One region of the Tardiphaga sp. 172_B4_N1_3 genome, then DNA from elsewhere that is predicted to be linked to it. Evidence: predicted binding sites of a transcription regulator. Region 1 holds the regulator's gene; each other region holds the start of a gene.
What was found. Region 1 encodes PhoB, which activates phosphate uptake and scavenging genes when phosphate is short. Its sites were predicted from a motif close to TGTCATNNANCTGTCAT; they were not measured.

Region 2: the regulator PhoB is predicted to act here: its motif matches at 1,665-1,681, upstream of AB7783_RS00225 (esterase-like activity of phytase family protein).
Region 3: the regulator PhoB is predicted to act here: its motif matches at 3,619-3,635, upstream of AB7783_RS26805 (STN domain-containing protein).
Region 4: the regulator PhoB is predicted to act here: its motif matches at 1,146-1,162, upstream of AB7783_RS06265 (Orn/Lys/Arg decarboxylase N-terminal domain-containing protein).

What each region holds. Positions count from the first base shown of each region.
Region 1 is NZ_CP197238.1:5,307,901-5,315,198, forward strand. Features, by position in the region: gene pstS (phosphate ABC transporter substrate-binding protein PstS) at 72-1,082, shown strand; gene pstC (phosphate ABC transporter permease subunit PstC) at 1,230-2,228, shown strand; gene pstA (phosphate ABC transporter permease PstA) at 2,230-3,075, shown strand; gene pstB (phosphate ABC transporter ATP-binding protein PstB) at 3,072-3,899, shown strand; gene phoU (phosphate signaling complex protein PhoU) at 3,928-4,641, shown strand; gene phoB (phosphate regulon transcriptional regulator PhoB) at 4,734-5,438, shown strand; gene AB7783_RS25150 (GcrA family cell cycle regulator) at 5,541-6,050, opposite strand; gene AB7783_RS25155 (aspartate aminotransferase family protein) at 6,497-7,298, shown strand, end outside.
Region 2 is NZ_CP197238.1:41,427-48,724, reverse strand. Features, by position in the region: gene mbfA (iron exporter MbfA) at 1-144, opposite strand, end outside; gene AB7783_RS00230 (Bug family tripartite tricarboxylate transporter substrate binding protein) at 552-1,538, shown strand; gene AB7783_RS00225 (esterase-like activity of phytase family protein) at 1,751-3,106, shown strand; gene AB7783_RS00220 (methyl-accepting chemotaxis protein) at 3,223-4,908, opposite strand; gene AB7783_RS00215 (cache domain-containing protein) at 5,088-6,776, opposite strand; gene AB7783_RS00210 (methyl-accepting chemotaxis protein) at 7,069-7,298, opposite strand, start outside.
Region 3 is NZ_CP197238.1:5,677,267-5,684,564, forward strand. Features, by position in the region: gene AB7783_RS26800 (ATP-binding protein) at 1-3,183, opposite strand, end outside; gene AB7783_RS26805 (STN domain-containing protein) at 3,796-4,539, shown strand; gene AB7783_RS26810 (RNA polymerase sigma factor) at 4,536-5,096, shown strand; gene AB7783_RS26815 (FecR family protein) at 5,109-6,092, shown strand; gene AB7783_RS26820 (filamentous haemagglutinin family protein) at 6,229-7,298, shown strand, end outside.
Region 4 is NZ_CP197238.1:1,386,917-1,394,214, reverse strand. Features, by position in the region: gene AB7783_RS06270 (molybdopterin molybdotransferase MoeA) at 1-1,047, shown strand, start outside; gene AB7783_RS06265 (Orn/Lys/Arg decarboxylase N-terminal domain-containing protein) at 1,206-3,563, shown strand; gene AB7783_RS06260 (GNAT family N-acetyltransferase) at 3,585-4,154, shown strand; gene lexA (transcriptional repressor LexA) at 4,456-5,178, shown strand; gene AB7783_RS06250 (ComEC/Rec2 family competence protein) at 5,197-7,298, opposite strand, start outside.

The DNA.
Region 1 (7,298 bases):
CACCCCTAAACGGGCGGCGTGAGCACAACTGGCGCATCCGGCGCGGTCGCTCACGAGATTGGAGACATCCCATGAAATTCCTCAAAGCGATCGTCGCTGCCGGCCTCGTCGCCGCCTCGACCTCGGCATTTGCCGCCGACATCACGGGTGCCGGCGCAACCTTCCCGTTCCCGGTCTATTCGAAGTGGGCCGACGCCTACAAGAAAGAGACTGGCAATGGTCTGAACTACCAGTCGATCGGTTCGGGCGCCGGCATCAAGCAGATCCAGGCCAAGACCGTGACCTTCGGCGCCACCGACGCGCCGCTCAAGGCTGAGCAGCTCGAGAAGGACGGCCTGGTTCAGTGGCCGATGGTGATGGGCGCGATCGTTCCCGTCGTGAATCTCGAAGGCATCGCCTCGGGCGAGCTGGTTCTCTCCGGCGAAGTGCTCGGCGACATCTATCTCGGCAAGGTCACCAAGTGGGACGACGCTGCCATCGCCAAGCTGAACCCGAAGCTGAAGCTGCCGTCGGCTGCCATCACCGTCGTTCGTCGTTCGGACGGTTCGGGCACCACCTTCAACTTCACCGACTATCTGTCCAAGGCCTCGGCTGACTGGAAGACCAAGGTCGGCACCGGTACGGCTGTCGAGTGGCCGGTTGGCGTCGGCGCCAAGGGCAATGAAGGCGTTGCCGGCAACGTCGGTCAGACCAAGAACGCTATCGGTTATGTTGAATATGCTTACGCCAAGCAGAACAAGCTGACCTATGCCGGTCTCGTCAACAAGGCTGGCAAGACCGTGCAGCCGACCGTCGCTGCCTTCCAGGCTGCTGCTGCCAATGCCGACTGGGCCAAGGCTCCCGGCTACTACGTGATCCTCACCGACCAGCCGGGCGAAGCGTCCTGGCCGATCACTGCGGCGACCTTCATCCTCATGCACAAGACCCCGACCGACAAGGCGGCCTCGGCTGAAGCGCTGAAGTTCTTCAAGTGGTCGTTCGAAAAGGGCGACAAGGCTGCCGAAGAGCTCGACTACATCCCGATGCCGGACTCGGTCGTCAAGCTGATCGAAAAGACCTGGTCGGCTGACATCAAGAGCTGATCTGGTGTGTGGGCGGAGGAGAGGGGCATCTCTCCTCCGTTTGCTGCAGGGCTGAATTTCTTTCTTCTTCTCTTCTGACTTCGCGCCCTGACAAGCCCCTCCAGGGCAATGCGTTTTGGGGTATTGTAACAATTACAGGGGACTGGCGTGGCAGACATGGCCGTACAGAGCTCTTCGATGGACGCTGCTGGACCTTATGATCGTGCGAAGGCTTTGAATGCCTTCAAGACGGGGGACCAGGCGTTTTACTGGATCACCCGCATCTCGGCGCTGTCCGTTCTGTTTATCCTCGGCGGCATCATTCTGTCGCTTATCGTTGGTGCGTGGCCGGCGCTCCGCGAATTCGGCTTTTCGTTCCTGACGACGCAGCGCTGGGCACCGTCGGCTGATCCGCCGGTGCTGGGAGCGCTCGGCCCGATCTACGGCACGCTGATCACCTCGGTGATCGCGATGGCTATCGCCATTCCGGTCGGCATCGGCATCGCGATCTTCCTCACCGAACTGTGCCCGAACTGGCTGCGCCGCCCGATCGGCATGGCGGTTGAGCTTCTCGCCGGTATTCCTTCGATCATCTACGGCATGTGGGGCTTCTTCGTGCTCGGCCCGTTCCTGGCCAACCACGTGCAGCCATTCATGATCAACGCCTTCGAAGGCGTCCCGGTCCTCGGCGTGATCTTCGCCGGCCCGCCGTCCTATCTCTCGCTGTTCAACGCGTCGCTGATCCTCGCCATCATGGTGCTGCCCTTCATCACCTCGATCTCGGTCGACGTGTTCAAGACGGTGCCGCCGGTGCTCAAGGAAGCCGCTTACGGCGTCGGCTGCACCACCTGGGAAGTCGTCCGCAACGTCGTCATCCCCTATACCCGCGTTGGTGTGATCGGTGGCGTCATGCTGGCGCTCGGCCGTGCGCTCGGTGAAACGATGGCGGTGACCTTCATCATCGGCAACTCGTTCCGGATCACAGGCTCGATCTTTGGCCCGGGCACCACGATCTCGGCAGCGATCGCCAGCGAGTTCGCGGAGAGCGACGGTCTGCATCAATCGGGTCTGATCCTGCTCGGTCTCCTGCTGTTCGTGCTGACATTCTTCGTGCTCTCGGCAGCGCGTCTGATGCTGCTGCGTCTGGAAAAGAAGGCGGGCAACTAATATGAACCCGATTTACGCTTCACGCCGCCGCAACGACATGATCATCCGTGGGCTCTGCATGGGTGCCGCTCTCTTTGGCGTCACCTGGCTCGCGCTGATCCTGTTCACGCTGTTCTACAACGGTATCGCCGGCATCAGTCTGCAGATCTTCACCCAGAACACGCCGCCGCCCGGCTCCATGGAAGGCGGCCTGCTCAATGCCATCGTCGGTTCGATCATCATGACCGTCATCGGCGTCGGCATCGGCGCGCCGCTCGGCCTGTTTGCCGGCACCTATCTCGCGGAATACGGCAAGCACGACAAACTTACCTCGGTGATCCGCTTCATCAACGACGTGTTGCTGTCGGCCCCGTCCATCATCATCGGCCTGTTCGTTTATGGTGCGGTGGTGGTTCCGATGGGCGGCTTCTCGGCTCTCGCCGGTTCGCTCGCGCTCGCCGTGATCGTGATCCCCGTCGTGGTTCGCACCACTGAAGATATGCTTGGTCTCGTGCCGAACCCGCTGCGTGAAGCGGCCTCGGCGCTCGGCCTGCCGCGCTCCCTGGTCATCAAGCGGATCGCCTATCGTGCAGCCCGCGCCGGTCTCATCACCGGCGTGCTGCTGGCGACCGCGCGTGTCGCCGGTGAAACGGCGCCGCTGCTGTTCACCGCGCTGAGCAACCAGTTCTTCAGCCTCGATCTCACCAAGACGATGGCCAACCTGCCGGTGACCATCAACAACTTCGTGCAGAGCCCCTACGAGTACTGGAAGCAGCTCGCCTGGAGCGGTGCCCTGATCATCACCTTGACCGTACTTGCCCTTAACATTGGCGCGCGCATTCTCGGCGCCGAGAGGACAGCAAAATGAGTGAGCTTTCTGTGTCGTCTGGCGTTCCTTCCGTCTCGATGCCGCCGCCGTCGGCCCTGCAGGGCGAGACCCGTCCCAAGGTCACCGTGCGCGACCTGAACTTCTACTATGGCGAACACCACGCCCTGAAGAAGATCAACCTGACGCTGATGGCGAACCGCGTGACTGCGTTCATCGGCCCGTCGGGCTGCGGCAAGTCCACGCTGCTGCGCATCTTCAACCGCATGTATGATCTGTATCCCGGCCAGCGCGCCGAAGGTCAGCTCATGCTCGACAACCAGAACATTCTGGATCCGAAGCTGGACCTCAACCTGCTGCGCGCCCGCGTCGGCATGGTGTTCCAGAAGCCGACTCCGTTCCCGATGACGATTTACGAAAACATCGCCTTCGGTATCCGCCTCTACGAAAAGATCTCCAAGTCGGAGATGGACATCCGCGTCGAGAGGGCGCTGCGCGGCGGTGCACTCTGGAACGAAGTCAAGGACAAGCTCAACGCGTCGGGTCTCAGCCTGTCGGGCGGTCAGCAGCAGCGCCTGTGCATCGCGCGCACCATCGCGGTGCGGCCGGAAGTGATCCTGTTCGACGAGCCGTGCTCGGCGCTGGATCCGATCTCGACCGCGAAGATCGAGGAGCTGATCGACGAGTTGAAGGATCAGTACACGATCGCGATCGTGACCCATAACATGCAGCAGGCTGCCCGCGTCTCCGACAGCACGGCCTTCATGTATCTCGGCGAGTTGATCGAGTTCGATCAGACCAACAAGATCTTCACGTCGCCGACCGATCGCCGCACCCAGGATTACATCACCGGCCGCTTCGGCTGACGCGACATATTCGCGGGAGGAATTTGAGATGGCTTTTGAACACACCACCAAGGCTTTCGATGACGATCTGCAGGAGCTGACCCGTCTCGTCGCCGAGATGGGTGGCCTCGCGGAACGGCAGATCGTCGAATCCGTCGACGCGCTGATCCGCCGGGATGTCGCACTTGGCGCCCGCGTCGTCGCCACCGACTCCGAGATCGACCAGTTGCAGCGCACGATCGAAGAGCGCGCCGTGCTGACCATCGCCAAGCGCCAGCCGATGGCTGTCGATTTGCGCGAGATCGTCGGCGCGCTGCGCGTCGCCACCGATCTGGAACGCATCGGCGATCTCTCCAAGAATATCGGCAAGCGCGTCAATGCACTCGACAGCGACTTCCATCCGCTGAAGCTGATCCGCGGCCTCGAGCACATGACCGACCTCGTGACCACCCAGGTCAAGGCCGTGCTCGACGCCTATGCCGCACATGATCTGCCCGCCGCGATGACGGTGTGGAAGGGCGATGAGGAAATCGACGCGATCTGCACCTCGCTGTTCCGCGAACTCCTGACCTATATGATGGAAGACCCGCGTAACATTTCGTTCTGTATCCACCTGATGTTCTGCGCCAAGAATATCGAGCGGATCGGCGACCATGCCACCAATATTGCGGAAACCGTGTTCTACATGATCGAGGGCCAGCAGATCCTCGACAAGCGCCCGAAGGGCGACATGACCACATTCGCGAATACGCCGACGGTCTGAAGCATGATCCGGAAAAGTGGAAGCCAGTCTTCCGCAAGGATCATGATTTAAAGACTTGTCGGACGTCACTGAGGGTATTGATCAAGATGGCTGTGAATGCACGCATTCTGGTTGTGGAAGATGAAGAGGCACTAACGACGCTGCTTCGCTACAACCTCGACGCCGAAGGCTATGATGTTGAAACCGTCGCTCGCGGCGACGATGCCGACACCCGCTTGAAGGAGCGGGTGCCGGATCTCGTGGTGCTCGACTGGATGCTGCCGGGCCTGTCCGGCATCGAACTGTGCCGCCGCTTGCGCGCACGGCCCGAAACCAAGGCATTGCCGATCATCATGCTGACGGCGCGCGGCGAAGAGAGCGAGCGCGTTCGCGGTCTCGCCACCGGCGCCGACGACTACATCGTCAAGCCGTTCTCCGTGCCGGAGCTCCTGGCCCGCGTGAAGGGCCTGCTCCGTCGTGCAGCTCCCGAGCGTCTCGCTACTGTCCTGGCGTTTGGCGACATCGAACTCGACCGTGACAAGCGCCGCGTGGTGCGGTCCAGCCGTCCGATCGATCTCGGTCCGACCGAATATCGCCTGCTGGAGTTCTTCCTGGAACATCCGGGCCGCGTGTTCAGCCGCGAACAGTTGCTCGACAGCGTCTGGGGCCGCGACATCTATATCGACGAGCGCACCGTCGACGTGCATATTGGCCGCCTGCGCAAGCTGCTCAACCCCGCCGGTGAGCCCGATCCGATCCGCACCGTGCGCGGCGCCGGCTACGCGCTGGATGACCGCTTCGACAAGGCGGCGGAGTAGGTATCTTCCTTCTCCCCGCAAGCGGGGCGAGGTTAGAAGCCCCAAACAAAAAATGCCCGGCTCATCACCGGGCATTTTCATTTGGTTTAGATGCTTTCCAGCTCAGCGCGTCGGCTTTGGCACTGCGCGGCGGCGGTCGCTTGCCGGCTGATAAGCGATGCGCGAGTGATGCGCGCAATAGGGGGCGCCGGCCAGGGCCTTGCCGCCGCAGAAATAGAAGTCCGCGCTCGACGGATCGCCGATCGGCCAATGGCAGGTGGCTTCGTTGAGTTCGACCAGCGACAGGCGCTGGCTGATCGGCACAATGTTGTCATAGGCGATCGGATCGGGCTCGGCCTCGATCTCGTAATTATGGGCCAGCGCGGTGTTGCCGCGCGCCATCGGGCGGGCGACGCGTACCATCTGCTGCACCGGGCGCGCCTTGCGCTGCCGCGGAGCTGCCGAGGAGGGGCTCTTGGCACGGCCGGACAGGCCAAGGCGGTGAACCTTGCCGATCACGGCGTTGCGGGTCACGTTACCGAGTTCCGCAGCGATCTGGCTGGCGGAAAGGCCGCCTTCCCAGAGTTTCTTCAACTGTTCGACGCGATCGTCGGTCCATGTCATTACCGTCATCGCCGTTTTCCCTTCGTGAGCGCCGGCCTGACCGGGCAGCGCTGCGAGTTGAGACTTCAAAAATCCCTGCGGTCAGAATCCTTTAGCGCTCACCGGGCGCGAATTTCGCGTCCGGCTGTTACGCCGCACTGGATGTGTCAAAAGGATCTACCGCCGCACGAGATGTCGTATCCGACGAGGCAAAAGCTACAATATGCCGTGACTCGCGCGCAAGAGTCGGGCATGCCGCGTCCACATGCTTCTGCAAGTAAAGCTGCAAAATCGGCTTTTTCTGCGACTCCGTGTGACTCGAAAGCCGCAGTGCGCGGTTGACAGTCTTCACAGCACACATAGAATAATGCCCACGTGCCGCCCGAGAAGGGCGGCACGTTTCGTTTCTAGGGTCCGTTGTTCGATTTCGCACAGTTGTCATCGACGCGGCCGCAGTCTTTTCGATCGGATCGGTTATGACCAGCAACGCAACGTCTTCGCCCCTCTCTCAGGCTCACTTGCTGCCTGTTTTCGCGCGTGCGGATGTCGCTTTCGAGCGCGGTGAAGGCGCGTGGCTGATTGGAACCGATGGCGAGCGCTATCTCGACTTCACCAGCGGCGTTGCCGTGAACGCGCTGGGCCATGCGCACCCACATATGGTCGCCGCATTGCAGGAGCAGGCCACCAAGCTCTGGCACATGTCGAACCTGTTCAAGAGCCCGGACGGCGAGCGCCTCGCGGCCCGGCTGTGCGAACAGAGCTTTGCCGACTTCGTGTTCTTCGCCAATTCGGGTGCGGAAGCGATGGAATGCGCGATCAAGGTGACCCGCCACTATCATTTCTCCAAGGGCCATCCCGAGCGCACGCGCATTATCACCTTTGAAGGCGCGTTCCATGGCCGCACCCTCGGCACGCTGGCTGCGACCGGCGCTGCCAAATATCTCGAAGGCTACGGCACGCCGCTCGACGGCTTCGATCAGTTGCCGCTCGGCGATATCGAAGCCGTTAAGAAGGCGATCGGTCCGAACACCGCAGGCATTCTCATCGAGCCGCTGCAGGGCGAAGGCGGCGTGCGCGCGCCGAGCAACGCGTTCTTCGGCGCATTGCGCGAACTCTGCGACAAGAACGGCATCCTGCTGATCTTCGACGAAGTGCAGACCGGCATGGGCCGCACCGGCGAGTTGTTCGCCTATCAGCGCATCGGCGTGACGCCGGATGTCATGTCGCTGGCCAAGGCGCTCGGCGGCGGTTTCCCCATCGGTGCGTGCCTCGTTACGG
Region 2 (7,298 bases), 5.3 Mb from region 1:
CATCTCGCTGAAGACTTTCGCGGAATCGGAATAGCGCTCTGCCAGATCCTCGGCGAAGCTGAGATAGATCCGGCTGTCCTCTTCCTCGCTGGAGATCGCAACCGCCAGCACCTCGCGTTCGGTAAGCTCCGAAAACGCCTTCATATCAACGCCTTGCTTAGTTTAGAATTATTCTAATTTATATAAGAGCTGCTGTGCATTTGTCAAAGAGCTTTGGGCCTGCGCGGCGCTGAACCTGTCGCTGGTCGGGAAGCAGTAGCAGCGACGAGAAGGACCGCGACGAACCGACCGTGCGTGCTCCGGAGGTCGCCCCGGCATTCGCACCGACCCCGACGTGGAGATGCTGCGGAGATCAGCGGCCGTCTGCAGGTGCTGTCGCTCACGAACGCGAGAAGGTCGACCTGGTGCAGCAGAAGTCGATGCATGGCCTACACCATCGACAGCGCGCTCACCTAAACTGCATACCTTTCCGCTTCCGTGCGTCACCGACCTCCGCTAGTTTGCCCGCAACAAACACGAGCTACCAAGGCCGATTCAGGGAGAAAAGCGGAATGCACGGACTTTCAATTCTTCGCGGTGTGGCGAGCGCATCCTTTATCGGAGCGCTGCTGTTGGCGACCCCGGATGCCATCGCACAAACTGCGAATTATCCAAACCGGGCGATCACGCTGGTGCTCCCTTTCGCCGCAGGCAGCGGCACCGACACCACGACGCGCCTGATCGCCAAGGAACTCGGCACCGCACTGAACGCCAACACCGTGATCGACAACAAGGCCGGCGCCAATGGCTCGATCGCCGCCAGTTTCGTCGCCCGCGCCCCCGCCGATGGTTACACGCTGTTCGTGACCACCAACACGACGCATTCGGCCAATCCTTTTCTGCTCAAGACCATGAGCTATGATCCGATCAAGGATTTCACGCCGATCGCGCGCACCGGCGACCTGCCCTTCATGCTGGTGATCAATCCTGAGATTCCCGCCAACTCCGTGGAAGAGCTGATCGCGCTCGCCAAGAAAGAGCCGGGCAAGTACTCCTACGCATCGGGCAGTTCGTCGGCGATCGTCTCGGGCGCGACCTTTGCCCGCCTCGCCAAGCTCGATCTCCTGCACGTGCCTTACAAGAGCTCACCACCGGCGCTCACCGATGTCATCGCCGGCCGTGTCAGCATGATGTTCGTCGACGTTCCGACCGGCCTGCCGCATGTCAACGCCAAGGCGTTGAAGTCGCTTGCGGTGACCACGAAATATCGCTCCAAGCTTCTGCCGGATCTGCCGACCATGGACGAGGCCGGCGTGAAGGGCTTCGACATCACCTCGTGGCAGGGCTATCTCGGTCCGGCCAACATGCCGAAGGACATCGTCGTCAAGCTCAACGCCGAAATCCGCAAGATCGTCGAACGCCCCGAGATCCAGAAAGACCTTGCCAACCGTGGCATGGAAGCCTTTTCCGGTACGCCGGAAGAATTCGACACCTTCCTGAAGGATCAGCTCAAGGTGTGGGAGAAGCTGATCACGGATGCGGGGATCGAGAAGCAGTAGAGAAGCAGCACCGTTCGCCGTCTCCGCCCCACGCCTGCCTTTGGCGTGCGAGGCGGAGACGATGGCGGAGGGGCTGTGACCTAACCCGCAGCCGCGGCGACCCCATGCCGCAGCTCTTTCCCCCGCTGTCACCCAGTCGTCACGGAACTGTCAGCGCAGCGTAACGCCTGCCCCCCAGAACACCGCGCATGGTCACCACAAAGGAGACAACCATGCGCAGCACATTCCTCTGCTCCGTCGCTTCCCTCGTCATGCTCACCTCCGCCGCTTTCGCCCAGACCGAAGGTGAATTCCCCGCCAAGCTCGCCGGCCATGCCGTGCTGCCGGCGACGTCGACCATCGATGCGCCTGCGGATGCGCCGAACGACCTGAAGACCTCGGGCAAATACACCACCGGCAAGCGCGTCGACGCGCTCGGCACCGTGATGGGCAAGTCCTATGAGCGCGCCACCGGCATCTCGCTGCCGATGAAGGGCCAGCCGCTGCAGGGCCATTCCGGCATCAAGGTGATGCCCGACGGTTCGTTCTGGGTGCTGACCGACAATGGCGCCGGCTCGCGCTACAATTCGGCTGACTACATGATCTATCTCAATCATCACAAGATCGACTGGAAAAACGGCAAGGTCGAGCGTCAGGCCACCGTGTTCCTGCACGATCCCGACAAGAAGGTGCCGTTCCGCATCGTTCATGAAGACACCGCCAAGCGCTATCTGACCGGCGCCGATGTCGACACCGAAGGCTTCCAGATCGTTGGCGACAATTTCTGGATCGGCGAAGAATTCGGCCCCTACATCATCAAGGCCGACAAGACCGGCAAGGTGTTGGCCGTGTTCGACACCGTCGCCGACGGCAAGCCGGTGCGCTCGCCTGACCATTGGTCGGTGCAGTCGCCGGGTGCGCCGGGCGCCACCTACACCACGGTCAATCTGCGCCGCTCCAAGGGCTATGAAGGCTTCGCCTCCTCCAAGGATGGCAAGTTCCTCTACGGCCTGCTCGAAGGCCCCATCTGGGATGCCGAGAAGAAGGACTGGGAAAAGGTCGACGGCAAGGAAGCCTCGCGCATCCTGGAATTCGACGTCGCTAACGAGAAGTTCACCGGTCGCTACTGGCAGTATGTGTTCGAACAGAACGGCAATGCCATCGGCGACTTCAACATGATCACCGCCGACAACGGCCTGATCATCGAGCGCGACAACGGCGAAGGCACCAAGGACAAGGCCTGCGCCGATGGCAAGCGCGGTGAAGACTGCTTCCCGGATCTCGCCAAGTTCAAGAAGGTCTACAAGATCGAACTGAACGACGCCAATGTCGGCAAGCCCGTTCGCAAGATTGGTTTCATCGACCTGATGAAGATCCAGGACCCGAACAAGCTGGCCCGCAAGCCGCTGAATGACGGCGTTCTGACCTTCCCGTTCTTCACCATCGAGAACGTCGACCAGGTTGATGCCACCCACATCATCGTCGGCAACGACAACAACCTGCCGTTCTCGTCGAGCCGCGAGCCGAACAAGGCTGACGACAACGAGTTCGTGCTGCTCGAAGTCGGCGACTTCCTGAAGGCGAAGTAATCAACGCGAGCAGGCCCCCGCCTGAAACGACGAAAGCCCTCCCGCAAGGGAGGGCTTTTTGCGTTAGAGCGTGATCTACTTTCCTCTCCCACAAAGGGAGAGGGGAAGAAGAGCCTCTACGCCGCACGCACCTTGGTCAGGAACTCGTCCACCGCCGTCCGCAACATGCCGGACTGGGTGTCGAGCTCCCTGGCATTCGACAACACCTGCGAGGCCGCCGTCCCGGTCGCTTCTGCTGCACTGCTGACGCCGCCGATATGTTCGCTGATTTCACTGGAGCCCGCCGCGACCGACTGAATGTTGCGCGCGATTTCCCGCGTGGCCTCGCCCTGTTCCTGGACGGCCGAGGAGATGCTGGTGGTGATCTCGCTCATCTGCGCGATGGTCCCCGTAATGGCGCTGATCGAGAGTACGGCTTCGCTGGTCGATGCCTGCATAGCTGCGACCTGGGCGGAGATCTCTTCGGTGGCCTTGGCGGTCTGGCTTGCCAGCGCCTTCACTTCCGAGGCGACGACCGCAAAGCCGCGGCCGGATTCGCCGGCACGCGCCGCTTCGATGGTCGCATTCAGCGCGAGCAAATTGGTCTGGGAGGCGATGCTGTGGATCAACTGAACCACTTCGCCGATCTTCTCCGCGCCGCTGGACAGCAGCTGAACGGTCGCATTGGTGCGTTCCGCATCGCCGACTGCCTTGCTGGCAATTTGGCTCGACTGCGAGACCTGCCGCAGGACTTCGCTGACCGAAGCCGACAATTCCTCGGCGGCGGCTGCAACCGTGCTGACATTGTCCGACGACCGCTCCGACGCGGCGCCGACCGTCGATGCGCGCGAACTCGCATCGCTGGCAGTTGCCGTCATGGATTGCGCGGTGGTCTGCATCCCTGCCGCTGCCGTCGATACCGAGCGAACAATCCCGTTGACGCTGCGTTCGAAATCATCGGCGATGCTCTCCATGGTCGAACGACGCTCGGCAGACGCGCGCGCCTGCGTCTCGGCTTCGATCTTGTCGAGCCCGCGAATCCGGACCGCGTTGTCCTTGAAGACCTGAACGGTCGATGCCATCGCACCGATCTCATCGCCGCGCCCGGTCCCGGGAATGTCGTCTTCAAGCGCACCATCGGCCAGCGTGCGCATCCGCGCACCGAGCTGACCGAGCGGGCGGCTGATGCTGCGACCGATCATCCAGGCGATGCCGCCCGCGACCGCACCAATAGCAAGGATCGCCAAACCGAGCGCCCAGACGATCGGCTTCAACCTGGCGTCGAGGTCTTCCAGATAGGCTCCGGCGCCCACATACATGTTCCATCCCGGGATCGCAGCGGCATAAGCAACCTTACGCAGCGGCTCCGTCTGGCCGGGTTTGACGTAGTCGTAGAACATCGTGTGCTCGCCCTTGGCAGCAACACTGTCGCGCCACTCGCGACCGATCGCCTTGCCATTGGTCACCACATCGAGACGGTTCTGACCGATCTGCTTGGCATCCGGCGACAACACCGTCACGCCGTCCATCATGGAGCCGAACAGGTAGCCCGCGCCGTTGTCGTAGGTCATCGTGTTTGCACGACGACCGAATTCTGCCATCGCGGCTTCCTTGGTGAGCTGGCCGGCGTCGACTTGTTTTTGCAATCCGATCGCCACGCTGCGCGCGGCATCGACGAAGTGGCGAAGCTCCTCGATCCTTGAGGTCATCATCTCGCGCTGAACGAAATATCCCGCGAGAACGCCAGACGCGCACAGACCAAGCAACATGACACCCACCAGAATACCTAGCTTGGGCGTGATCGTCAGATTACTTATCTTCACAATGAGCTCTCCAAAAAAGGTCGCGGGTGCAAATACCAATTGAGGAGAAGAATACCGAACAGACCTTTTTTTGTTCTTTACAAACCAAACCCGCAAATCATCGAGCCTGTGATACTTGATGATGAGCAACGATTGCAGCGCTACAAGAGCTCGCTCTCCGCGAGAGAAGAGGAAAGGCTCTACGCTGCGCGAACCTTCGCGAGGAATTCATCCACCGCCTTGCGCAGGATGCTCGACTGGCCGTCCAGCTCCTTTGCATTCGACAGCACCATGCCTGCCGCCTGCCCCGTTGCTTCCGCCGCTGCGCTGACGCCGCCGATATGAGCGCTGACCTCGCTCGAGCCAGCGGCAACCGACTGGATGTTGCGCGCGATCTCCTGCGTGGCCGAACCCTGCTCTTCCACTGCCGCCGAGATCGTCGTGGTGATCTGGCTCATCTGCGCGATCGTGCCGGTAATGGCGTTGATCGAGTTGACAGCCTCCTGTGTCGACGCCTGCATCGCCGCAACCTGCGCCGAGATTTCCTCGGTCGCCTTGGCTGTCTGGCTCGCCAGCGCCTTCACTTCCGACGCGACGACCGCGAAGCCACGGCCGGACTCACCGGCGCGTGCCGCTTCGATCGTCGCGTTGAGCGCAAGCAGATTGGTCTGCGAGGCGATGTTGTGGATCAGCTGCACGACCTCGCCAATCTTCTCGGCGCCGCTAGAGAGCTGCTGCACCGTCGCATTGGTGCGCTCCGCATCGCCTACGGCCTTGCTGGCGATATCGCTGGAGGCTGCGACCTGACGCAGCACTTCGCTGACCGATGCCGATAGTTCTTCAGCCGCGGCGGCAACCGTGCTGACATTGTCAGATGAACGCGCCGATGCCGCACCGACCGTCGATGCGCGCGAGCTCGCGTCGCTTGCCGTCGCCGTCATCGACTGTGCAGTGCTCTGCATGCCGGCCGCGGCGGTGGAGACGGAACGCACGATGCCGTTGACGCTGCGTTCGAAATCATCGGCGAGGCTTTCCATAGCCGCACGGCGTTCGGCAGCAGCACGGGCCTGCGATTCCACCTCGATCTTGTCGAGCCCGCGAATGCGCACCGCGTTGTCCTTGAACACCTGAACCGTTGCGGCCATGGCGCCGATCTCGTCGCCGCGGTCGACGTCGGGGATCGCTTCATCCAGCGCGCCATCGGCGAGACCGCGCATGCGCGCGCCGAGCCGGCGAAGCGGGATGGTGATGCTGCGGCCAATCATCCAGGCAAGCGCGCCGAGAATGACAATGACCGCGAGTGCCGCGATCATCACGGTGCGCGCACTCTCCCAGAGCTGTACCTGCAAGTCGTCGATATAGACGCCGGTGCCGATCACCCAGCCCCAAGGCTCGAAACCAACGACATAAGACAGCTTCGGCTGCGGTGCGTCCTTGCCGGGCTTGGGCCACAGATAGTCGACGAAGCCGGCCTTCTGCTTCTTCACGACATCGGCGAATTCGACAAACAGCCGCTTTCCGTTCGGGTCCTTGTTGCCGGAGAGATCGCTGCCGTTCATCTCGGGCTTGATCGGATGCATCACCATGCGCGGCTGCAGGTCGTTGATCCAGAAGTAATCGCCATTGCCGTAGCGCAGTTTGCCGATACGCGCCGCTGCGGTCTTGCGCGCGGCCTCGTCCGACACACCGCTACGCTGGATCGTCGCGTATTCTTCCTGCGCGATGCCGAGCGCCAGCTCCGTGAGATGGGTCAATTCGCTCTGGCGCTGCTGCTTGAGGGAGTCGCCGAGGGTGTTCAGCTGCATCCAGGCCAGCCCGGCGAGGCCAAGAAAGCTCAAGCCAATGATGCTGTAGAGGCGAAGGCCGATCGAAATTTTCAAACGATTCATGGGAAGTATCCCTGTAAGGCGCGCTGAAATAAGCGAGTCACCATCGCAGGGTGTAGTTTCGAGTTCGTGAAGTGGTGTGTAGTTCCGTTTTTGCAACCGCGGTTATGGGTTACCTCGAATGCACCAAAAGTCGCGCTACAGGTAGCTGCGCACCACTATGAACTATCATTGTGCAGATTTAAATTCGGTGGTGCAGCGATACGACGCAGCGGCCGAAACTCAATAGTTCAGGCAAGTCCCAGCCCGGTAGCTCCCCGAGCGCAGCTAAGCCGCGCTCGGGGAAGGATTTGACTCAGGCTGCTCTCACCTTGGCGAGGAATTCATCCACGGCGGTGCGCAGCATGCCGGACTGGCTCTCCAGCTCCTTTGCATTCGACAGCACCTGTGACGCCGCGGAGCCGGTGGCCTCGGCTGCGCTGCTGACGCCGCCGATATGATTGCTGATCTCATTCGCGCCGGCCGACACCGACTGAATGTTGCGCGCGATTTCCTGCGTCGCCGTGCCCTGCTGCTCCACCGCCA
Region 3 (7,298 bases), 370 kb from region 1:
GGTGGCAAGCGCATCGTTGCAGAGCGTCGTGTAAGGCTGCATGGAGCACTGTTCGGCGAGACCGAGCGCTTCGCGATAGTATCGTTCTGCGGTGGTCGTGTTGCTCGTATCGAGAATATGGGCAATGTCGCCCAGAAGCTTCTTGGCGTAGACTTGCTGCGGCAATTCTCCGCGCTCTTCCGCCAGTGCTAGCGCTCTTTCAGCTACGGCTTTGGCTTCCTTGCTGCGGCCGGCGGCAAGGAAAGCACGACCTTGAGCGATGAACAGAAAGCGCCAGCCGAATGCGTGTTCAGCGAGCGGAATATCCAGCTTTTCAGGCACTGCGAGGATGTTGAGTGCAGATTCGACATCGCCCAATGCGAGATAGGCTTCGCCCATCCGGGACGCGAAGACCGGGTACATCTGTTTCATCTCAAGATCGAGGCATGTCTGCCAGCTCTCATTCAGCAGCGCGAGCGCTTCGACAGGGCGCCCTTGCGCGATCCGGAGCCGACCAAAAACATGATTAATGTTGGCGCGTGAATACGAGTGGTTCGCCGCCACCGCCAACAGCCTTGCCTCTTTTGCAAGAGCCTCTGCGCGAGAGAAGTCACCGAGATCGATCAGTGAATCGGCCATGAAGGTCCGAAGCATCACGCTGGGAAGCGCGGCCCATCCAGCGCGCTTCTCGTCGATCTCTGGCGTTTCGATCGCGAGACATTCTTCGTGATACGCAAGCGATTGCGTGAAGTCGCCGGTTTCATGGTGGATGATGCCCACATTGTGGAGAGCGGCAAAGGTTAGGACGGGTTGGCCGATCTTCTCTGCGATCGACTGTGCCGTTTGGGCAGCGGTCATGGCTTCGACGTGATAGCCAAGTCTCCAGAGTGCGACTGTCAACTGACAATTCACCGCCGCAATCCGCCATGGTTCCCGGGATTCTTCGGCCAGCCGGCGCGCCTCACGCAAGACGTCGGCAATACGTTGATGCATGCCGATTGGTTCGAGCGCCGTAATCACCGTCAGATGCAGATCTATTTCAGAGATGGTTTTCTTCGATGACGGCGGCCAATGCGCCAGCGTTTCGCGGCCACGCTCGTAAATGGCGATCGCATCCTGATTGGCGCCACGCTTGATTGCTCGACGGCAGCTCCGCAACTGATACGGAACTGCCTTTTGCCATAGCTCAGCGAGAAACGCGTGGTCGGCAAGTCGGTCGATATACTCGTCGAGACGGTCGGCGAATCGAAGCTCGATAATTTCGATCGCCTTGGCGTGGAGATAGCGACGGACGCTGAGTAGCATCATGCCGTAGGCCACTTCTCTCGTGAGCTCATGTTTGAACGAATATTCGAGGGTGCCGGAGGCAGTGACCTTTCTGAGAAAATCGCCCGACTCCAGCGCCAGAAGACGAGGAGCCAGTTCGTCGGGATCAGTTCCAACCATACCGGACAGCAGGATCAATGAGATGTCTTTGCCGATCACGGCGGACATTTGCAAAAGCGATTTGGTCGCTTGATCGAGTAAGTCGATACGCGATGCCAGAACGGAATGAATGGTCTCGGGGATTTTGATATTAGACGACCCATCGCTGACTTTGTAGCGGCCCGGATCGCCGACTAGCACCTTCGTATCTTTGAGTGCCTGGGCCAATTCCTCCACGAAGAGTGGATTGCCTTGCGCTTTCGCGAGGACACGTCGTCTGATGTAGCCCAGACTTCCGTCATTGCCCAACAGCGATACAAGCAGTTGATCACCGTCCGGCTCGCTGAGCGGCGCGATGTCCAGGCGTTCAACCGCTCGGCCGGACCAGATGCGTCCCGGGCGTTGCGTGACGACCACGAGGACCCGGGCGTTATCGAGCATCCCCATGATGCTGTTCAGAATGAGCTGTGTTTCGGCATCGATCCAGTGGATGTCCTCGATCAGGATGAGCAAGGGCGTCAACCGTTCCTGCGAGAAGACGAGCGTCTTCATGGCGTCGATGACCTTGTTGCGTCTTTCGGATGGCTCAAGCTTTTTCCAGTCTTCGTCCTCGCTGTTGAGATCCAGGAGCGAGAGGATGGCCGGAAGATGTGGGGGCAGATTTGGATTGAGGCGGGTAACACGGGTGCTGGTCCGGCTGGCAGCCGAGGCGGGGCTATCCTCGGCGCGTACGCCGAAGAGCTCACGTATCAACGTGCTGACGGGATAGTAGCTGGAGTTCGCGCGTTGAGAAGCGCAGGTCGTCTGTAGGACGAGCCATTCTTCAGGAACGCTGGCGATGAACTCATGGACCAGACGCGATTTGCCGATCCCGGCAGGGCCGACAATGGTCACCGCGCGTCCGCGTCCCGCAGCGGCGTTATCCAGCAGTTTCTTGAGGAAATCTAATTCTGTCCGACGTCCGATCAGCGGACTGAGGCCGCCGGATGAGCGAGCCTGCCAGCGCGTGCGCGGCCGCATCGACACCAGTTCATAGGTCTCCACCGGCTCGGCGACCCCTTTGGCTTGTTCGGGCCCGAGCTGCAATGCGCTGATGAAGCCCTTCGCGAGTTGGAAGGTGTCGGACGACAATTTGATCGAGCCAGGGGAGGCAAGCGCTTCCATTCGGGCGGCGAGGTGAACCGTTTTTCCAACGGCGTCATAGTTCATCGCCAGATTGTTGCCGATCGAATGAATGATGACCTGTCCGGAATTCAGGCCAATTCTGATACTGATCGAGCGCTGATGCAGACGATTGAATTCGATGATCGCATTTCTCGCAGCCAGTGCTGCGCGGCAGGCCTGGACGGCGTGGTCTTCGCTCGCAATGGGGGCGCCGAAGAGCGCCATAATGCCGTCACCGCGCGTCTGGTTGACCAATCCATCGTGCTCATGCACGGCGTCCATCAGCCGCTTGAGCACTGGGCCAATAACTTCCAGCGCTTCTTCTGGGTCCAACTGGTCGATGAGTTCGGTCGACCGCTGGATGTCGGCAAACAGGACGGTGACACGTTTGCGCTCGCCCAGCATGGATGTGCCGGACCGCATGATACGCTCAGCGAGTTCTGGCGGGATTTGCGATTGCAGGAATGAGAGTGCATGAACGCCAAGCGCAGTTGGAGCAGCCCTTGGCCGCCCGCAGCCACCGCAAAAGCGTGCATCCAATTGCATCGTGAACCCGCAATACGCGCATTGGTTCGCGGAATCGTCCAATGGGTTGTCCCCTTCTTTGGATGCCACCTTTCACTCTTTCCGGCGGACGAAGCAATCTATCCAATTGCGCGATCATGGCAATGTCGGGAGCTATGTCTCAGGCCAGGGTGAGCATGGTATGATCTGGAAAGCATCGGCCAGGTGGGCCCAATATCAAATCGGGCGATTCGCGCGATCCGGATGGGGCAGCGCAATAGGCGCGTCATGCGTCGACGTGCAGATGAGTGACAGCAGTTGGCGCAAAGCGGACATCGGCTTTTGACAGAGCGCTGACCATCTCATCGTTAGCGCCGTGACGGACGCCATGGCTATCGCGGTATTGGCTAGTAATGGAAACATATAGCGACTGATCCGCCTCTAAACGCCGAGCGGCGCCCGCAGATTGTCTTGACTACGCTGGAGGTGTCAAGATTTTCGAGAACGCGCAAGGAGCGCGACGGTGGCTCGGTGCATGATCTTTATAGTCATGATACTGTAGTATTGCGACGCTAACAACTTTCCTGCCGGCGAGCTGCTAGGTTCGCTTGGTTATTCGATTGAGCCCCGTGGCGGGCGATAGGATACCCAATAGCTGTTGAAGCGGCATTAGCCAGTCCGTCGATCCGTTCCGGAAGCGTTGTGCGTTTGAGGGCAGGTGGGGTGACGATCGTCGGCCAGGCACGTCGCTGCACTCAGCTTGTTCTGCTGGGGTGGATGGTCGCATTTTTCGTCGGCGCGTCGGTTCGTCCGTCCGGCGCCGATGGTTCTGCCATCCCTGTTTCGCCGGATGAACTCATACAATTCGATATTCCGGCGCAGTCGCTGGATGCAGCATTGAGGGCTTACAGTGTCGTGACGGGGCTCGAGGTTTTCTATAATGCCGCGCTCGTCGATCGCCGTTCGTCTCGTGTCGTCGCGGGCGCCTTCACGCGCGCCGTCGCCCTGCAAAGGTTGCTGGATGGCACCGGCTATGTGCCGCAAGTCACTGCGGATGGGACAGTCACTATTGGTCCGGAACAGGTGACGGGTCGCTCGGTGTCCGATGTTGTGGCCCAACGTCGGCGTTATGAGGGATACCTCGCCGCAGTGCAAGCGCGGATCAGCGCTGCGCTCTGTGCCGCGCCCGATCGCGCGCCGAGCGACGAGGACATCCTTCTTCGCCTCTGGCTGGCAGCGGATGGTGCGATTTCGCGGGCCGAAGTTCTGGACAAGGCCGCGCAGCAAGGCGCTCGGATTGTCGCGTTGCTCGGGCGGACCAATGTCGGCCTGCCGCCGGTCGGGATGCCGCAGCCGGTGATCCTGGCTGTTTTTCCGCCGTCGCCGATGTCCAGGGAATGTCGTTTCTCCGCCGACGAGCCTGTCGGCCGTGACCGCACGGGGCCCGCGCTCGAGATGGCGCGATGAAGGCACAGAACCTGCGCCAGCATCTGCTGCTCGACTATGAGGCGTTGAAGGTCCAGCTTGCCCGCCGACTTGGCTCCGTGGATCGCGCCGATGACGCCTTGCATGATGCGTGGCTACGGCTGGACAATGCGGCGCCGGCTGAGCCTGTCCGCAGTCCGTTCCTGTATCTGCTGCGTACGGCCTATCGCCTGGCGCTGAAGCGTCGGCTCAAAGAGCGCGAACGGGTGACGCTTGACGACGTCCGCACGGCGCTGTCATTGGCTGACGATGCGCCCGATCCGGAACGTGTAGCCATGGCGCGGTCGGACATAGAGGCCGTGCGCGGGGCGTTGGCCGAGCTGTCGCCCCGGCGCCGTCACATCCTTCTCGCCGCCCGCGTGGAAGGCCGCATGCTGCGCAACATCGCCGAGCAACTGGGCCTGTCGCAGCGCATGGTCGAACTGGAATTGAAGGCGGCCGTGCTGCATTGTGGGCGCCGCCTGGAAAAAAAGATCGTTCAGCGTTTCGGTCCGAAGGCCTTGAAGTCATCGGACAATGAAGACTGCTGCCATGAGTGACGAGGACGCGGGGTGATCACTGCTGCCGATCAGAGCCCAATCGACTCCAGCGCGCTGGAGGAGCAAGCCTATGACTGGGTGGTGCGTTTCGCCTCCGGCGAGGCCAATGGGCTGGATCTCGACGGATTGAAACGGTGGATGGCGAAAAGTCCTGATCATGCGGCAGCTTTCGACCGCGTGAGCCGGTCCTGGCAGGCGATCGGCCAGGTGCCGGCGGAGGCATTTGGCGGCACAGCGGACATCTCGCGCGCGGCGCCACCCAGAGTCGGGCGACGCGTTTTTCTCGGCGGTGCGCTGGCCGCATCGGCTGCGGGGGCAGCGGTGATGGTTGCGCGGCCGCCGTTGGAGCTGTGGCCGACGCTGTCGGAATTGGGCGCGGATTTTCGCACCGATGTCGGCGAGCGGCGCCAGCTCAAGCTGTTCGGCGATGTGGCGATCGATATGAACACACGCACCAGCATCGCGATGCGGACCACCTCACAAGCGCCGGATCGGATCGAACTTCTGTCCGGTGAGGCAATGGTTGCGACATCGCCGTCCGTGGCTGCGGATGTCACGGTGGTCGCCGGCGACGGGCAGATTGTGGCGCGCGAAGCGCGTTTCAACATTCGCCATGCCGCAGACGCCGTCTGCGTTACCTGTCTTGCCGGTGAAGTCCGGGTAGAGCTCGGCGGCGCGAACGCCAAACTGCCGGCTGGCTCCCAATTGACCTATTCCGGCGAACGTCTCGGCGCTGTTAAAGCCGTCGACGGCGCGGTTGTGGCGGCGTGGCAGGGGGGATATCTCGTGTTCCAGTCCACGCCGGTTGCCGATGTGGTGGCAGAGCTCAATCGATATCGTCGCGGCAAAATCATCCTGACAAACGCGGCGCTCGGCCGCGAGCGCTTTAGCGCCCGGCTTCGCGTCGAGAATGTCGATCGTGTGATCGATCAGCTCGTGCAGGCTTTCGGCGCGCATGCCACGGCGCTACCCGGCAGGATTGTGTTGCTCGGCTGAACCTGCAGCGCATTTTGGACTCTTAAATTTTTTTCAGTTTTCGTTTCGGTCATCACGGCCGAAAGGCATCACATGCACTAGGGATCGCGGACCATCGCGACGATCCGGTATCAAGCTGTTCTTGAGAGTGCATCCTATGTCCGTGCTTCCGACTGTGTCCTGCGGCGCTCGTTCGCCCCGCTCTCATTTTGATGGCCGACGTGCCGCACTGCTGGTCGGTGTCAGTATCGTGACACTGTCGATCGCAGCGGGTAGCGCGCAGGCGCGGAGTCTCCAGGGCGGGAGCGGGGCCTCCCCGACGGCGGCGACCGCGATGGCGGCCACTGCTGCACAGGCGGCCGCGCAGCAGGCGGCGCAAACCGCATCGCAGGCGATGGTCCGCGCATCGAACGCCCTGCAGAACATGCGTAATATGCAGAGCGCGGCGCGCGCCGCTGCGATGACGGCGGCGACCACCGTCCCGAATGGCTTGACGCCGGGCGGCCTCGTCGTTGCACCGAATGTTCAGGCCGATCCGACCCTGTGGCGAGGCGCCAGGCTGCCGACGCAGACGACGTCGGGCGGTCGCACGCAGGTGGAAATCAGACAAACCGACTCCAAGGCGATTCTGACCTGGGAGAAGTTCAACATCGGCCGTGACACGGATCTGTATTTCAACCAGACGGCAGGCGGCGCCGATGTCGCGAACTGGGTGGCGCTCAACCGGGTGATCGATCCGTCGCTTGCGCCGAGTCAGATACTCGGCACCATCAAGGCTGAAGGCCAGGTGTATGTCGTCAACAGGAACGGCATCATTTTCGGCGGCTCCAGCCAGGTCAACGTCCACACCTTGGTGGCGTCGTCGTTGGGTCTGAGCAATGCGCAGTTCACGGCTGGCGTCATGAAGACACTGCTCACTGACCCCAATGTCCTCAGCCCGCTCCCGACCTTTGGCGATGCGGCCACGGAACGCAATCCGACTCTGACTCCCGCCGTCTACGGCACGACTCCCGGGAGCGTTCTGGTGGAGGCCGGGGCGCTGATCGAGAGTCATGTCGGCGGCAAGGCGATGCTGTTTGCGCCGCGCGTCGTCAATGCCGGGACGATCAGGACACCGGGCGGGCAGACGCTCATGGCGGCCGGTGAAAACGTCTGGCTGTTTGCTTCGCCCACCTCGACAACCAGCACCGCCTTGCGCGGCATCGAAGTTGCGGCGTCCGCGCCCAT
Region 4 (7,298 bases), 3.9 Mb from region 1:
GGCTATGCCGTGCGCGCCGCCGATGCGACACTGGGCGCCAAGCTCCGCGTCATCGGCGAGATCGCCGCAGGCAAGCCGTTCGACCGCCCGCTGCAGACCGGCGAAGCCCTGCGAATCTTCACCGGCGGCGTGCTGCCCGCTGGCGCCGACGCCGTGGTGATCCAGGAAGACACAACGCGCGAAGGTGACGTCGTCGGGATCAACGAAGCTGCGATTTCCGGCAAGCATATCCGCCCGGCCGGCGTCGATTTCAATGAAGGCGATGTGCTGCTGCGCGCCGGCACCCGCCTCACCGACCGCGATCTGGCGCTTGCCGCCGGGATGAACCATCCGTCACTGCCCGTGCGGCGACGGCCGGTCGTTGCCGTGCTCGCCACCGGCGACGAACTGGTCATGCCCGGTGCGGTCCCCGGCCCCGGCCAGATCGTGCTCTCCAATGGCTTCGCGCTGCGTGCGCTGGCCCGCGCTGAAGGCGCCGAGGTGGTCGATCTCGGCATCGCCGTCGACACGTTGGAGGCGACCACATCGGCCATTCAGCGCGCGATCGATCTGAAGGCCGACGTGCTGATCACCACCGGCGGCGCGTCGGTCGGCGACCACGACCTCGTGCAGCAATCCCTGATCAATGCCGGCGTCGAGATGGCGTTCTGGCGCATCGCCATGCGGCCCGGCAAGCCGATGATGCACGGACGCCGCCAGGGCATGCGCGTGATCGGCCTGCCCGGCAATCCCGTCTCGTCCTATGTCTGCGGCTTCCTGTTCATGGTGCCGCTGCTGCGCGCGCTGTCCGGCCGAAACGAGGTCGCTCACGCGCTCGAACCCGCGGTGCTCGGCCGCGACCTCGCCGCCAACGACCAGCGCGAGGACTATCTGCGCACGCGTGTGGAAACCCGCGCCGACGGCACCGTGGTGGCGACGCCGGTGATGAAACAGGACTCGTCGCTGCTAGGAAATCTGGCTGTTGCCGAAGGACTTCTGATCCGCAAGCCATTCGCTCTCGCCGCCGCCGCTGGTGATTCCTGCGCGATCATGCGACTGCCTGTTTAAAGGCCGAGATGCGCGATGGGATGCCGGGCCACCGGAACTTCCGCCGCGCGGCATGTTCTCTGAGCTTTTTTCTGACTGAGATACCTTAACGCGGCTTCAGTCACTGAATTGTCACGTAACGCAGCGAGACATCGCTGCGAAACAAGATCGGTGCACAAATGGACTATTTCAAACGCTTCAATTTCCTGTTTGCGATGCCAACATTCGACGCCGACGATCTCGAGGGCATTCGGCTCAATCAGATCGTCGATGAGATCGAGCGTTCCGGCTTCGAGGTCGTCAAGGCACGCAAGCTCGAAGACGCCACGATCGCAGTCCAGACCGACGCGGCCATCGGCTGCATGGTGGTCGACTGGGGCAAGAAGGGCCTCGAAGGCAAGACCGCGGCGCTGATCAACCTGATGCGCAAACGGGGCCTCGACTTTCCGATCATCCTGCTGATCCGCCGCAAGCGGTTTGAAGACGTCCCGGTCGAGGTGCTCGATTTCATCGACGGCTATGTCTTCCTGTCCGAGGAAACCCCGCCGTTCATCGCCAAGAACCTGATCAGCCGGTTGAAGCAATATGCCGAGACACTGAAGACGCCGTTCTTCGGCGCTTTGGTCGACTATGCCGAGGAAGGCAACCAGCTCTGGACCTGCCCGGGCCACAATGGCGGCGTGTTCTACAGCCGCAGCCCGATCGGCCGCGTGTTCATGGAACATCTCGGCGAAGCCGTGTTTCGCGACGACCTCGACAATTCGGTGCTCGATCTCGGCGATCTGCTGACCCATGAGGGCCCTGCTTTGCAGGCGCAGAAGGAAGCCGCGCAGATCTTCGGGGCGGAGAAAACCTATTTCGTGCTCAACGGCACCTCGACCTCCAACAAGGTCGCGCTATCGGCTCTGGTCACCGATGGTGACCTCGTGCTGTTCGACCGCAACAACCACAAGGCGGCCTTGCACGGCGCATTGATGATTTCAGGCGGTGTGCCGATCTATGTGCCAACGACGCGCAATCCCTGGGGCCTGATCGGCCCGATGAACTGGGACGCGCTCGACGAGGACGCGCTGCGCGAGCGCATCCGTATCAATCCGTTGGTCACGGATCCCGAGGCCTGGAAGCGTCCACGCCCGTTCCGCGTCGCCGTGGTCGAACAGTGCACCTATGACGGCACCATCTACAGCGCCGAGATGATCATCGCGCGCATCGGCCATCTCTGCGATTACATCCTGTTCGACGAAGCCTGGGCGGGCTTCATGAAATTCCACCCGCTCTATGCCGGTCGCTTCGCCATGGGGCTCAAGGAGCTTGGTCCGGATTCCCCGGGTATCATCGCGACGCAGTCGACCCATAAGCAGCTCGCGAGCTTCTCGCAGGCGTCGCAGATCCACATGAAGGATCGCCACATCCGCGGGCAGAAGCGCCGCGTCGAGCACCGGCGCTTCAACGAAAGCTTCATGCAGCACGCCTCGACCTCGCCATTCTATCCACTGTTCGCATCATTGGATGTCGGCGCGCAGATGATGAAGGGCCGCTCGGGCGAAGTGTTGTGGGACGATACGATCCGCCTCGGCATCGAACTGCGCAAGAAGATGCGCGCGGTGCGCCGCGAATTCGAGGAGAAGGAAACCCGCACCGAGCGCCGCTGGTTCTTCGAACCCTTCGTGCCCGAGCGCGTCGCGATTCCCGACGCAGCCAGCGAAGGCGCTGTTCACAATGTGCCCTGGGAAAGCATCGGCACTGACCAGCTGGCCACCAATCCGGCTTATTGGCAGCTCGCGCCTGACGCCGCTTGGCATGGCTTCCCCGGCATGGAAGCCGGTTTCACCATGACCGATCCCAACAAGCTGACGGTACTGACACCCGGCTTCGACCGCACCACCGGCGGCTATGCGGAACACGGCATCCCCGCGCCCGTGGTCGCGCAGTTCCTGCGCGAAAATCGCATCGTGCCGGAGAAGAACGATCTCAACTCGCTGCTCTTCCTGCTGACGCCCGGCGTGGAGGCCAGCAAGGCCGGCACGCTGATATCTGGCCTTGTCGCCTTCAAGAAGTTTCATGACGACAACGCCCTGCTCGAAGACGTCATCCCGGAATTCGCCAGGCGCAGGCCGGCGCGTTATGCGGGCATACGCCTGCGGGATCTGTGCGGCGACATGCACCGGTTCTTTCGCGAGGCCAATGTGAGCGAGCTCCAGACCAGGCAATTCTCCGCCGACCATCTGCCGGAGATTGCCATGTCACCCCATGATGCCGCGCGCTGTCTGGTGCGCAACGACGTCGATTACCTCCCGATCGACGAGATCTTCGGGCGCGTCGCGACGACGCCGTTCGTGGTCTACCCGCCCGGCATCGCCACGATCGTACCCGGAGAACGGCTCACCGAACGGTCAAAGCCGATGATCGATTATCTCAGGATGTTCGAGACCTGCTTCAACACGTTCCCGGGCTTCGACGTCGAGATCCAGGGCATCTACCGCAAGGTCGACGCCAATGGCCGGATCCGGCTTTACACTTACGTGGTCTCCGAATAGGGAGCACGTAAGGAGCCAGATTTGCCAACGGAACTCGAACAGCCGGTCGTCATCCGACCATCACGCGACACCGACGTCGATGCCATGCTGGCGATCTATCGCCGGCACATCCGGCAAGGCGTCGAGGAAGGCGTCAGCGACGCCGACACGCCGCAGCCCGATGATCTCAGAGACCGGCGCAAGAACCTGCGCAGCAAGCGGTTCCCCCACCTCGTCGCCACGCAAGGCGGCGAGGTCGTCGGCTATGCCTATGTGGTGCTGTTCCGCAAGCGACCGGCCTATCGCTACACGGTCAAGCATTCGATCTATATCCACCACGGACATGTCGGCCGGGGCATCGGCCGCCTGTTGATGCGCGAACTGATCGACGTGTGCGCGGCGGCCGGCTTTCGGCAGATCATCGGCTATATCGATGCCGACAACACGGCCTCCCTCGGCCTTCATGAAAGCTTCGGCTTCGCCCGCGTCGGCTTGCTGCCCGGCGTCGCTTATCGCTCCGGCCGCTGGGCCGACACGATCATGGTTCAGCGCTCGCTGGCCACCGGCTCCACGACTCCGCCGCCGCCCATTGGGCGCATGACGTCCGCGTAGCCCAGGCGACCGCGGAAGCATTTTCCATCTCCGCCGCGGTCGACGGCAGGTGAGGAACAGCCTCCTCAAACCTCGCTCAACGTGCATTCTGTTGACGGCAAATTAAGCATTGCAGAACACATATGGAACATATAGTGTTCGTTCATGATTTGTTTCGAGATTCTGTGGCTTTGAGTAGTTTGAGAGTGCCCGAACTCGCGCAACCGATCTTCGAACGATCGTCTCTGGATTGAGGCTCACCGTTCGAAGGCCCTTTGAAACGCACGCGGCGGCCGACACCGTCAACTGAGGATGGCTTCAGATGCTCACGCGCAAACAATACGAACTCCTGCGATTCATCGATCAACGGTTGAAGGAAGCCGGCGTCCCGCCCTCCTTCGACGAGATGAAGGATGCGCTCGACCTGCGCTCGAAGTCCGGCATCCATCGTCTGATCACCGCGCTGGAAGAACGCGGCTTCATACGCCGTCTGCCCAATCGCGCCCGTGCCATCGAAGTCATCAAGCTGCCAGAGCTCGGCGCGCCGGTCACCGGCGGTACCGGCCGCCGCGGCTTCACGCCCAGCGTCATCGAAGGCACGCTTGGCAAGGTGCGTTCGGCCGCCAGCATCGCCAGCAACAGCGGCGATGATGACAATGGCCGCACAGTTGCCATCCCGGTGATGGGCCGGATCGCGGCAGGTACGCCGATCGAGGCGCTGCAGACCCGCAGCCACACCATCAGCATGCCCGCAGACATGCTCGGTTCCGGCGAACATTACGCGCTCGAAGTGCGCGGCGATTCCATGCAGGACGCCGGCATTCTCGACGGAGACACCGTGCTGATCCAGCGCAACGAGAGCGCCGACACCGGCGACATCGTGGTGGCCCTGATCGACGACGAGGAAGCCACGTTGAAGCGCTTCCGCCGCCGCGGCGCGTCGATCGCGCTGGAGCCTGCGAATGACGCCTACGAGGTCCGTATCCTGCCACCCAACCGGGTGCGCATTCAGGGCAAGCTGATCGGCCTGTATCGCCGCTACTGAGATTTGCGCCTCGGCGGATTACTGATCTTCGGGTTGAAGATCGGTTTCCGCCGGCGTCGCATCCACCGGCCGGTTTTGCGGTGGACGACTGTTCTGGATCAGATCTTGCTGGGGCTCATCGGGAATTGCGCGCGACCACGGACGGTCCAGGCCACGCGGTCGCACGGCATCCATCGTAAAGCCATTCGCGGTTCGGTGCAGGCCCACCGCACCATTTCGTTGCAGGCGATCCTGATCGATCACCAGCGCCCTGCAATCTCTCGGCGATTGTCGCGCCGTGACGATGAGCGCCGCTTTCTCGCAATCATCTGTGAAGGCATCCGGCTGTAAAACCAGCGCCACCAAAGCGCCATCGGCCAGTGCCGTGATGCACCCGTCGCGGTCGCAGGACACACCGTGGCTGAGGGAGGCATCCGTTGGCAGCCGTGCGTCGGCATCACCGGCAAGCCACTCCTTCGCGAGAAACGCATCCTTGGCGCTGCGCATCATATGCAGGCGCCCCTCCCTGCCCCGTACCGCAACGCTGTGACCGTCACCCGAAATCAGGACATCCGGCTGCTTGACCAGCAACGCCCAGACAATCGAGAGCGCAAGCACACCAAGCCCTGCGAGGCGCAACGGCGTGCGCAGCAATCCCAGCACGATGATGCCGATACTGGCTGATATCAGCGGTCCCGTCCCGAAGGCCGGCATCCGGCCGATGGCGCCGGGCAAGGCTGCCACCCATTGCGTGACGACAATCATCCACTGGATGCCGACATCCATCAGCCGCCAGAACACACCGTCAAAGCCAAACGGCATGGCCACCAAACCGAGAATGCCCGCCGGCATAACCAGTGCCGAGACCACCGGCATCGCCAGGAGATTGGCGACGACGCCATAAGGCGTGACGCGATGGAAATGAAACGCGGCATAGGGCGTGGTGGCGAGGCCCGCGACCAGCGAGGCCAGCACGAGCATCGCGATCTCGCGTCCGCCCCATAGCGCCACGCGCGCCGTCGCGGAATGATCGGGCGAGGCAAACAGCGCGGGCATGCCGATCTGCACCAATGCGACCAGCCCCAGCGTCGCCGCGAATGACATCTGAAAACTCGGATGCACCAACGCTTCCGGCGCCACGATCAGCACAACCATTGCTGCCACCGCCAGCGTACGGAACGTCACCGCCCGGCGATCGACCATGACTGCAATCAGCACAACGGCCGTCATGAAAAAGGATCTCTGTGTCGCGACTTCGGCACCTGACAGCAGCAAATAGAACAGTGCTGCGAATAACGCCGCAGCCGCTGCGACTTTCTTGATCGGGAATGTCACGGTCAGGACAGGGATCAGTGCCAGCAGTGCGCGTATCGCAAAGAACACCACGCCGGCGACAACGGCCATGTGATAGCCAGAAATCGACAACACATGACCGAGGCCGGAGATGAACATCGCATCATTGACGTCAGCCGAAATCGCATCGCGGCGGCCCGTGAGCAGCGCCGTAGCAATGGCGCGGCTATCGCCCGAGAGCACTGTGCGGATCCGCGCGTCGATGGCGTCGCGTAGCCCCTGCATGGTCGCCGAATAGCGTAGCGCCACACTCGGCTGTATCGGCGGATCGACTGCCTTGATGCCGCCCATCACGAAGCCGGATGCGCCGATCCCTTGAAAATACAGATCGCGTCCGAAGTCGTAGCTGCCCGGCCGGAGCGGCGACAGCGGCGGCTGCAGCCTTGCCTTCAATTCGACGAAGCTGCCGACGGCAGGCGCCGTGCCCTTCTTCACCGACAGCCGCACACGAGTGAGCTTCGGTGCGGCGCGCGGGCTGTCCATCGTGGCAACGCGCAGCACGAAGCGATCCGTGCGCTCCCGTTCCTCGTGCGTTTCGACGAAGCCGGTAATCGCGACGGAATAGAGCGGCTTCGCCAGAACCTCATGAGCCACACGCGCGGTTTTCATGGCAGCCATCGCGAAGCCCGCCGCGATGGCCGCAATGAGCAAGATCAAGGGAAACCATCGCTGCCGCCGCAGCAAAAACGCAGCCACGCAAAGAAGGCCTGCCGTCGCAGCGGCAATCCAGGCCACCGGCTCATGCTCAGCGGCAAAATACAGCGCGATGCCGGTGCCGAAAGCGATCG